Regions from separate parts of the Pulveribacter sp. genome, predicted to be linked through region 1. Evidence: predicted binding sites of a transcription regulator. Region 1 holds the regulator's gene; each other region holds the start of a gene.
The links. Region 1 encodes FNR, which switches genes on or off when oxygen is low (the NO sensors DNR and NnrR bind a similar motif). Its sites were predicted from a motif close to TTGATNNNNATCAA; they were not measured.
Positions count from the first base shown of each region.

Region 2: the regulator FNR is predicted to act here: its motif matches at 1,922-1,935, upstream of ubiM (5-demethoxyubiquinol-8 5-hydroxylase UbiM).
Region 3: the regulator FNR is predicted to act here: its motif matches at 1,925-1,938, upstream of RT282_RS10935 (cation-translocating P-type ATPase).

Region 1 is NZ_DAMATK010000002.1:603,475-606,749, forward strand. It holds gene hemN (oxygen-independent coproporphyrinogen III oxidase) at 1-1,225, opposite strand, end outside; gene fnr (fumarate/nitrate reduction transcriptional regulator Fnr) at 1,400-2,143, shown strand; gene RT282_RS09115 (branched-chain amino acid ABC transporter substrate-binding protein) at 2,268-3,275, opposite strand, start outside.
Region 2 is NZ_DAMATK010000001.1:74,697-77,971, forward strand. It holds gene RT282_RS00380 (acetoacetate--CoA ligase) at 1-1,534, opposite strand, end outside; gene RT282_RS00385 (DUF6139 family protein) at 1,589-1,828, opposite strand; gene ubiM (5-demethoxyubiquinol-8 5-hydroxylase UbiM) at 2,012-3,275, shown strand, end outside.
Region 3 is NZ_DAMATK010000002.1:991,631-994,905, reverse strand. It holds gene RT282_RS10945 (malonyl-CoA synthase) at 1-1,298, shown strand, start outside; gene RT282_RS10940 (universal stress protein) at 1,405-1,848, opposite strand; gene RT282_RS10935 (cation-translocating P-type ATPase) at 1,974-3,275, shown strand, end outside.

The DNA of each region.
Region 1 (3,275 bases):
GTGCCAGCTCCGGTTCGAAGTAACTGCGGAAATCGATCAGCCAGGACTCTTCCATGGGTTGAAAGAGCACTTCACCCTGGCACATCAGCGCCATGATGACGGCCCGACGCACCAAATCGTCTTTTGTCAGGGCGAGGCCGCGCACCACCGGCAGATGCCCCTGGTTGATCGCGTCGTAGTACTCGTCCAGCGTCTTGACGTTTTGGCTATAGGTAGCGCCCACGCGGCCGATGGCGGAAACCCCCAAACCGATCAGATCGCAGTCGGGCTGGGTGCTGTAGCCCTGAAAATTGCGATGCAGCCGTCCCTGCCGTTTGGCGACGGCGAGTGCGTCCTCCGGCAACGCAAAGTGGTCCATGCCAACGTAGACATAACCGGCATTCATGAAAATATCCAGGCCCTGCGCCAGCATGGAGACCTTCGCCGAAGCCATGGGCAACTCGGCAGTGATGATGCGCCGCTGGGCCTTGAAACGCTCCGGCAGGTGGGCGTACGCATACAGCGCAATGCGGTCGGGGCGTAGTTGGGCGACCTGTGTCAGCGTACGCTCGAACGACTCGGGCGTCTGGCGCGGCAGGCCATAGATGAGGTCCACGTTGACCGAATCGAAACCCAGGCGCCGGGCACTTTCGACAAGAGCGAAAACCTTTTCCGCAGGCTGTATGCGGTGGACGGCCTTCTGCACCTCGGGATCGAAGTCCTGCACACCAAAGCTCAGGCGATTGAAGCCCAGTTCGGCCAGCAGCGCCAGGCGTTGCTCGTCCACGGTGCGCGGGTCTACCTCGATGGAGTATTCGCCCCCCGGCACCAGCGTGAAGCTGCGCCGGATCATGGACATCAGGTCCCGCAGGCCGTCATCGGAGAGGAAGGTGGGCGTGCCGCCGCCCAGGTGCAGCTGACTTACGTGCTGGCCCACGCCGCAATGGGCCGTATGCAGGTCGATCTCCCGGCTCAGGTAGCGCAGGTAAACCTCGGCACGTTCCGGATGGCGGGTAATGATCTTGTTGCAGGCACAGTAATAACAGAGCGACTCGCAGAAGGGGATATGGACGTAAAGCGACAGAGGCGTCGCCTTGCCCACCGCCCCCAGCCGACGCTGCTGCAGCGCCAGCACATATTCTTGTTCGCCAAAAGCCTCGACGAAGCGATCAGCCGTGGGATAGGAGGTGTAGCGAGGTCCGGAAACATCGAAGCGGCGCAACAACTCGGTGGTAACAACGGTCATACAGACAAAATTCCTCGCGATGTACGAGCCAATGTGCACGAGAAACGCCCCCCGCGTCCTTGATCTCGATCAAGAGCCTCTGCCATCTGGGGAAAGACAATTGACCGCAAGTCAATGTCTTTCGCTTTTCTGCGGCTTTCGCAGTCGTCGTTACTTCAAAGGTAAGCTAGCGCCATGAATCGGGCCTCCACGCACCCCCAACTCCATTCCATCAAGGTTGCCTGTTCCAACTGCAACCTGCGCGAGCTGTGCATGCCCGTGGGCCTGGACGAACAGCAGCTCAAGCGTATCGACGAGGTCGTCGCCGTGCGCCGCAAGGTCAAGCGTGGCGGCACCTTGTTCCGCAATGGAGAACCCTTCACTTCGCTGTTTGCCATTCGCACGGGCTTCTTCAAGACCTGCGTGGCCACTGAAGACGGGCGCGACCAGGTGACCGGGTTCCAGATGGCGGGCGAGATCATCGGGCTGGACGGCATCGTGAACGATCACCACACTTGCGACGCGGTGGCATTGGAAGACGCTGAAGTCTGTGTCATGCCTTTCGACCGCATTGAGGAGCTGTCGCGCGAAGTGGCTGCACTGCAGCAGCATGTGCACAAGATCATGAGCCGAGAGATCGTGCGCGAGCATGGTGTCATGCTGCTGCTGGGCAGCATGCGCGCGGAAGAGCGACTCGCAGCTTTCCTACTGAACCTGGTGCAGCGCCTGCATACCCGCGGATTTTCACAGTCGGAGCTGGTGCTGCGCATGACGCGCGAGGAGATCGGCAGCTACCTCGGATTGAAACTGGAAACCGTGAGCCGCACGTTCTCCAAGTTCGTCGAGGAGGGCATCGTGGAGGTCAAGCAGCGCCACGTACGGATCCTGGATACGGCAGCACTCAAGCGCATCGTCAACAGCCAGCAAGGCAGCCACTAAGCGGCCCAGCGGCTCTCCCCGCTTTCAATGAAAAAAGGCAATGTGCCCATTCGCACATTGCCTTTCGTTTAAGAAGATGCAGAAGTGACGGTTCTCAGAACCGCCCACTTCTTCGCCCCTTTTTTTAGTTCATCGGCGTCTTCTTGCCATCCGGGTACGAATACAGGGTGATGGCCGGGTTCTTCATTTCGCCGTTGGGTTCAAAAGCGATATTGGCCGTTACACCCTTGTAGTTCGACTTGAGCAGTTCAGGGATGTAGACCTTGGGATCCCAGGAGCCCGCACGCTTCATGGCATCGGCCAGCAGCATGGTCGCGTCGTAGGTGTAGGGGCTGTACACCTGGAACTGGTTGGGATACTTGGCATCGTATCTGGCCTTCCAGGCAGTACCACCGGGCATCTTGGTCAACGAGGCACCACCCTCGGCGCAGATCACGTTGCCCAGGGTCTTGGCACCGGCAGCCAGTTTGGAGATTTCCTGCGTGCAGACGCCGTCACCGCCGAAGAACTTCACGTTTGCCATGCCCAGCTGCTCCATCTGGCGCAGCATGGGGCCTGCCTGCGGGTCCATGCCACCATAGAAGATGGCATCAGGGTTTTTGGACTTGATGGCTGTGAGAATGGCCATGAAGTCTGTCGCCTTGTCGGTCGTGAACTGTTCGTCCACCACCTTCATGCCCTTCTCGGCGGCCACCTTCTTGAACACGTTGGCCACACCCTGGCCATAGGCCGTGCGGTCGTCCACGATGGCCACGGTCTTGAGCTTCAGCGTCTCGGCTGCATAGGCAGCCAAGCCAGCGCCCAGCGCGTTGTCGTTGGCGATGATGCGGAAGGTGGTCTTGTAGCCGGGCTTGGTCAGGTTCGGGTTGGTGGCAGCGCCGGTGACGTGCGGAATGCCGCAGTCGTTGTACACCTTGGCGGCGGGGATGGTAGTGCCGGAATTCAGGTGACCCACCACGCCAGCAACCTTGGCATCGCACAGCTTCTGGGCGGCGGCGGTGCCTTGCTTGGGGTCGGCTGCGTCGTCTTCGGCCAGCAGTTCGAACTTGACCTTCTTGCCGCCGATCGTCGGGTTCTGGCTGTTCAGGTCCTCGATGGCCATGCGCGCGCCATTTTCGTTGTCCTTTCCGTA
Region 2 (3,275 bases), on a different contig from region 1:
TGGCGTGGTAGCGCGCCCCGTCCTCGTCGCCCCACAGGTACAGGGGCATGGAGGGGATGGGCTGGGTGCACACCAACTCGCCCACGGCGTCCAGCACCGGCTGGCCGCCGTCGTCCCAGGCCTCGACGGCGGCGCCCAGCATGCGGCACTGCATGCGGCCAGGGGTCTGCGGCAGCTCGCGGTTGCCGCCGATGAAGGCGCCCGCGAAATCCGTCCCCCCAGAGATGTTGCACCACCAGACCTGGGGCACGCCCGCGCCCGCCATGAAATCCCTGCCCCACTGCTGCACCTCGGCCGACAGCGGCGAGCCGGTGCTGCCCAGGGCGCGCACGGCCGACAGGTCGCCGCACTGCGCGGGCGTGATGCCGGCCTTCATGCAGTTGGCGTAGAAGGCGGCGCCGGCGCCGAAGAAGGTGACGCCGGTCTCGGCCGCCATGCGCCACAGCACGGTCCAGTCGGGCCGGTCTTTGCTGCCGCCGGGGCTGCCGTCGTACAGCACGCAGGTGGTGCCGCCCAGGAGGCCGCCGACCTGGGCATTCCACATGATCCAACCGGTGGTGCTGTACCAGTGGAAGCGCTCGCCCAGGCTCAAAGGGTCGTAGCTGCAGCCGATGTCGTTGTGCAGCGTGCCCAGCTGCAGCATGACCAGCACCATGCCGCCGTGGCCGTGCACGATGGGCTTGGGCAGGCCGGTGGTGCCGCTGGAGTAGACGATCCACAGCGGATGGTCGAAGGGCAGCCACAGCGGCTCGAAGTCGGCCACTTCATGGTCATTTCGGGCTGTGACGCTTGTCCAGTTTGCGCAACCAGCTATGGTTTTTGATGCATCCAGGTGGTTTACCAGCACCACGTGGCGCACGCTGGGCAGCTGTTCGCGCAGCTCGGCCAGCACGCCCGTGCGGTCCAGAGCGCGGCCGCCGTAGGCCACGCCGTCCACGGCCAGCAGCACCTTGGGCTCGATCTGCCGGAAGCGGTCCAGTACGGCGCTGGTGCCCATGTCGGGGGCGCACACGCTCCACACTGCGCCGACGCTGGCGCAGGCCAGGAAGGCGACGATGGTCTCGGGAATGTTGGGCAGATAGGCGGCCACCCGGTCGCCCGGCTGCACGCCCTGCGCTCGCAGATGCAGGGCCAGCGCGGCGACCTGGCGGCGCAGCTCGGGCCAGGACAGCTCGCTCTGGCGGCCGCCTTCGCCCCGGGCGATCAGCGCCGGCTGGCCGGCGGCATGGGCCGGCTCCACATGGCGCAGCACTTGGCGTGCGTAGTTCACCTGTGCCCCAGGGAACCACTGCGCGCCCGGCATGACGTTGCACGCCAGCACCGCGCTGTGCGGTGTGGGCGACTGGATGTCGAAATAGTCCCAGATGCTCTGCCAGAACGCGTCCAGCTCGGTTACCGACCAGCGCCACAGGGCGTCGTAGTCATCGAAGGCCAGGCCGTGACGGGCTTGAAGCCACGCCTGGTAGCGGCGGATCTGCGGGACGCGGGGCGTAGCTGCCCGCGAAGCGTGGGGGGTGCTGGTCGTTGTCTCCATGGCGCCAGCGTAGCGCCTGCATGGCAGGCGCGCTGCGCAGTTGGCGACAGGGGCTCAGCGCCGCGGCTGCTCGTCCACGCTGGTGATGGCGTAGCCCTTCTCGCTCAGCTGGCGGCCGGGCTCGGGGATGCCGTAGCGATCCCAGTGCGCCTGGGTCTCGTCCATCTCCGTGCCGCGTGCCTCGCAGTTCCAGTCGGTGTTGATGGCCTCCTGGGGGATGGGGCGGCCTTCCGGCACAACCAGGTGGGAAAAGCGCCCCTCGGCTTCGGCTCGGCGGTACAGATCCACGCGCATGTCAGCTCCTTTGCTCGGCAGTTGCAAGGCTTTTCACTCTACCGACGGCCCTGAAACGGCAGCGTAGGAAGAGGCCGCACCCGGCCGCGCCTCTTGACCCAGGCCAAGGCGGGGCGCGCCCCGCTGCGGACAATGGCGCCCAGGCGCCGCCCTTCTTCCTGCCCCGCTTGCTTGCCTGCTGCCATGACCGACCCGAATCCTTCCCCTACGCCCCCCGACTGCGACGTGCTCATCGTGGGCGGCGGCCCGGCCGGGCTGTCGCTGGCGGCCAGCCTTGGCCAGGCCGGCCTGCGCGCCACGGTGCTGGAGCTGCAGGCCCGCGAGCAACTGGCCGCGCCCGCGCCGGACGGGCGCGAGATCGCCCTCACCCACCCCAGCGTGGCCCTGCTCTCGCGCCTGGACAGCTGGCAGCGTCTGGCCGCGCACGAGGTCGGACTGCTGCGCGCCGCCCAGGTGCACGACGGCCCCGTGGGCCGGCGCGGCGCTCTGGACCTGCACGCCGGCGGCACGGGCGTGGACCACCTGGGCTGGATCGTGCCCAACCACGCCCTGCGCCGCAGCGCCTGGGAGGTGGCCAGCACCACGCCACTGGTGCGCGTGGTGCCCGGCGCGCGCGTGCTGCGCGTGGCCGCCGCGGCGGCGCAGGCCAGCGTCGAATACACCCTGGCGGACCAGCCCCAGGCACCCGTGCAGCGCCTGACCGCCCCGCTGGTGGTGGCCGCCGACAGCCGGCTGTCGGCCACGCGGCGCCAGCTGGGCATCGGCGCGGCCATGACGGACTTCGGCCGCACCGTGATCGTCTGCCGCCTGCGCTGCGAGCGGCCGCACGGCGAGGTGGCGCACGAGTGCTTTGGCTACCAGCGCACGCTGGCCATCCTGCCGCTGCCGGCCGACCCGGCCGACGGCGCGCCGCTGTGCTCGGCCGTGGTCACGGCCGACAGCGCCCAGGCCCAGGCCCTGCTGCAGCTGCCGGCGCAGGCCTTCGCCGACAGCGTGGCCGAGCAGTTCGGCCACCGCCTGGGCGCCATGCAGCTGGTGGGCGAGCGTCACGCCTACCCGTTGATTGCCGTCTACGCCCAGCGCTTTGCCGCCGCCCGCTGCGCCCTGCTGGGCGACGCCGCCGTGGGCATGCACCCGGTGACGGCGCACGGCTACAACCTGGGCCTGTCCGGCGTGGCCACGCTGACCCGGGTGCTGGCCGAGGCGCGCGAGCGCGGCGAGGACATCGGCGCAGCCCGCGTGCTGGCCCGCTATGCCCGCGCCCACCACCTGCACGCCTGGCCGCTGTTCGAGGGCACCAACGCCGTGGTGCGGCTGTACACCGACACCCGCGCGCTGCCGCGCCTGGCGCGCCGCGCGGTGCTGTCCGGCGCGCGCGTCCTGGCGCCGCTGCAGGCGCTGATCGTCAGCCAGCTCACCGGGCGACGCCCGGCCTGGCCCGCGGCAG
Region 3 (3,275 bases), 390 kb from region 1:
ACACCGCCTACAAGAGCGCCGAGATCGAGTACTTCATCGGCAACGCCGAGCCGGCCGTGGTGGTGTGCACGCCGGGCAACTTCGGCTGGGTCTCGCGCATCGCCTTTGTGGCCGGCACAGGCCACGTCTTCACCCTGGGCGACGACCGCACGGGCAGCCTGCTGGAGCGCGCCGTGCACTTCGGCGACACGCACCTGCCGGTCGCGCGCGCAGCCGACGACGTGGCCGCCATCCTCTACACCAGCGGCACCACCGGCCGCAGCAAGGGTGCCATGCTGACGCACGGCAACCTGCTGTCCAACGCGCTGATGCTCAAGGGCTACTGGGGCTGGAGGACGCCCGAGGAGGGCGGCGACGTGCTGATCCACGCCTTGCCCATTTTCCACGTGCACGGCCTGTTCGTGGCCATCCACGGCGCCCTGATCAACGGCAGCAAGATGATCTGGCTGCCCCGGTTCGAGCCGCGCGCCGTGGTCGAGGCCCTGCCGCGCGCCACCGTCTTCATGGGCGTGCCCACGCTGTACGTGCGCCTGCTGGCCGAAGCCGGCCTGACGCGCGAGGCGGCGCGGCACATGCGCCTGTTCATCTCCGGCTCGGCGCCGCTGCTGATCGAGACCTTCCGCCTGTGGCAGGAGCGCACCGGCCACACCATCCTGGAGCGCTACGGCATGAGCGAGACCATCATGCTGACGTCCAACCCCTACCAGGCCGATGCCCGCTATGAAGGGCGCAACGAGCGCCGCGGCGGCACCGTGGGCTTTCCGCTGCCGGGCGTAGGCCTGCGTGTGGTGGACGAGCAGGGCGCGCCGCTGTCTGCAGGTGAGACCGGCCACATCCAGGTACGCGGGCCCGGCGTGTTCAAGGGCTACTGGCGCATGCCCGAGAAGACGGCCGAGGAGTTCACGGCGGACGGGTGGTTCCGCACCGGCGACGTGGGCCTGCAGGACGCGCAGGGCTACGTCACCATCGTCGGGCGCAGCAAGGACCTGATCATCAGCGGCGGTTACAACGTCTACCCGGCCGAGGTGGAGGGCGCCATCAACGAACTGCCCGGCGTGGCCGAGAGCGCCGTGGTCGGCGTGCCGCACCCGGACTTCGGCGAGGTGGGCGTGGCCGTCGTCGTGCCGCGCCCCGGCGCGCAGCCGCAGGCCGATGCCATCCTGGAGGCGCTGAAGACCCAGCTGGCCAACTACAAGGTGCCCAAGCGCTGCTTCATCGCCGCCGAACTGCCGCGCAACGCCATGGGCAAGGTGCAGAAGAACCTGCTGCGCGAGCAGTACCGGGGGCTGTTCGCCTGAACGCCCGCCTGCGGCGGAGAGGAAAAACGGGCTCCCGGGCCCGTTTTGCTATTGAAAGAGGAGCTGCCGGCGCTTGATGGATAAGCGCTGGAGGCCAATTTGACCCTTAACGCAGCACCAGCACCGGAATGTGCGAGTGCGTCAGTACGTGCTGCGTCTCGCTGCCCAGCAGCAGCCGCTTGATGCCCTTGCGCCCGTGTGAGGCCATGACGATCAGGTCGCAGTCGTGCTTCTTGGCGGCGGCGATCACCGCCTCGGCGATCAGGTCGGACTTGACCACCACCGGCTTGACGATCACGCCATCGGCCTTCGCGCGGGTCTTGATGGCCGTCACCATGGCCAGCGCCGCCTCGCTCCACTGCGCCTCCACGCGCTTGATCTCGGCCGGGTCGACCGCGGCGCCGCCCTCGAAGTAGCTGCGCGGGTAGCGCGGCACGACTTTCAGGGCCACCGCCGAGGCGCCGCACAGGCGGGCCAGCTCCAGACCGCTTTGCACGGCTTTTTCGGACAGTTCGGATCCGTCGGTGGCAATCAGGATGCGCTGGTACATGGAGTGGCTCCTCGTTTGTGGGTGATTGATTTGGCCTTGGTGTGCTTCGAGCATAGGATGGCTGGCCCCTGCAATCTTGATTCAAGTCAATGAGCCTGTCACGCGAGGCGGGTAATCTTTGCCTCATGTCAATTCCCTCATCCGGCCCGTATGCAGACGCTGGAGCGTCCGCCGTGGCCGATGCCGCGCCCGAACCGCAGGCCCTGGCCCTGCTGGACGATCCGCAGGAGTGGTCCGCCTTCGGCCGCCCGCACGGCGCAGGCGCAGCCGGCGCCGCGCCGCAGGACACGGCCTGGGAGTCGCACGTGGTGCTGGGCGGCATGCACTGCGCCGCCTGCGCGCTGACCATCGAGGAAGCGCTGCGCCGCGTGCCCGGCGTGTTGGAGGCCGACGTCAGCGCCGCCACCTGCCGCGCCCGCGTGGTCTGGCAGCCGGGCCAGGTGCTGCCTTCCGACTGGATGCGGGCCGTGGGTCGCGCCGGGTACCAGGCCATGCCGGCCATGGATGCGCTGGCGCGCGAGCACCGCGTGCGCGAGCACCGCCGCGCCCTGTGGCGCTGGCTGGTGGCCGGCTTTTGCATGATGCAGGTCATGATGTACGCCTGGCCCGCCTACCAGGCCATGCCCGGCGACCTGAGCATGGAGATGGAGCAGCTGCTGCGCTGGGCCTCCTGGGTCATCAGCCTGCCGGTGGTGCTGTTCGCCTGCGGGCCGTTCTTCTCCAGCGCGCTGCGCGACATCCGCCAGCGCCGCGTCAGCATGGACCTGCCGGTGGCTGCGGGCATGCTGATCACCTTCGTCGTCAGCATGCTGGGCACCTTCGACCCGACCGGGCCGTTCGGGCACGAGGTGTACTACGACTCGCTGACCATGTTCGTGTTCTTCCTGCTCACCGGCCGCTGGCTGGAGCTGCGCCTGCGCGATCGCACCGCCGGCGCTCTGGAGGCAGTGATGAACCGCCTGCCCGACAGCGTGGAGCGGCTGGACGGGGAGAAGGGTGGCTTCACCCGCGTGGCCACGCGGCGCCTGCGGGTGGGCGACGTGGTGCGCGTGCTGCCGGGCGAGGCCTTCCCGGCCGACGGCTGCATCGTCGCCGGCAGCACCCAGGCCGACGAGGCGCTGCTGACGGGCGAATCCACCGCCGTGGACAAGCCCCAGGGTGCGGCCGTGACGGCCGGCAGCTACAACCTGCGCGCCGCCGTGCAGGTGCGCGTGCAGTCGCTGGGCGAGGACACGCGCTTCGGCCAGATCGTCGCGCTGATGGAAAGCGCCTCGCTGCAAAAGCCGCGCCTGGCGCAGCTGGCCGATCGCATCGCCCGGCCGTTCCTCATCGGCGTGCTGCTGGCGGCCGCTCTGGCCGCCGCCTGGTGGTGGCCCACCGACCCCAGCCACGCACTGATGGTGGCCGTGGCCGTGCTGGTCGTCACG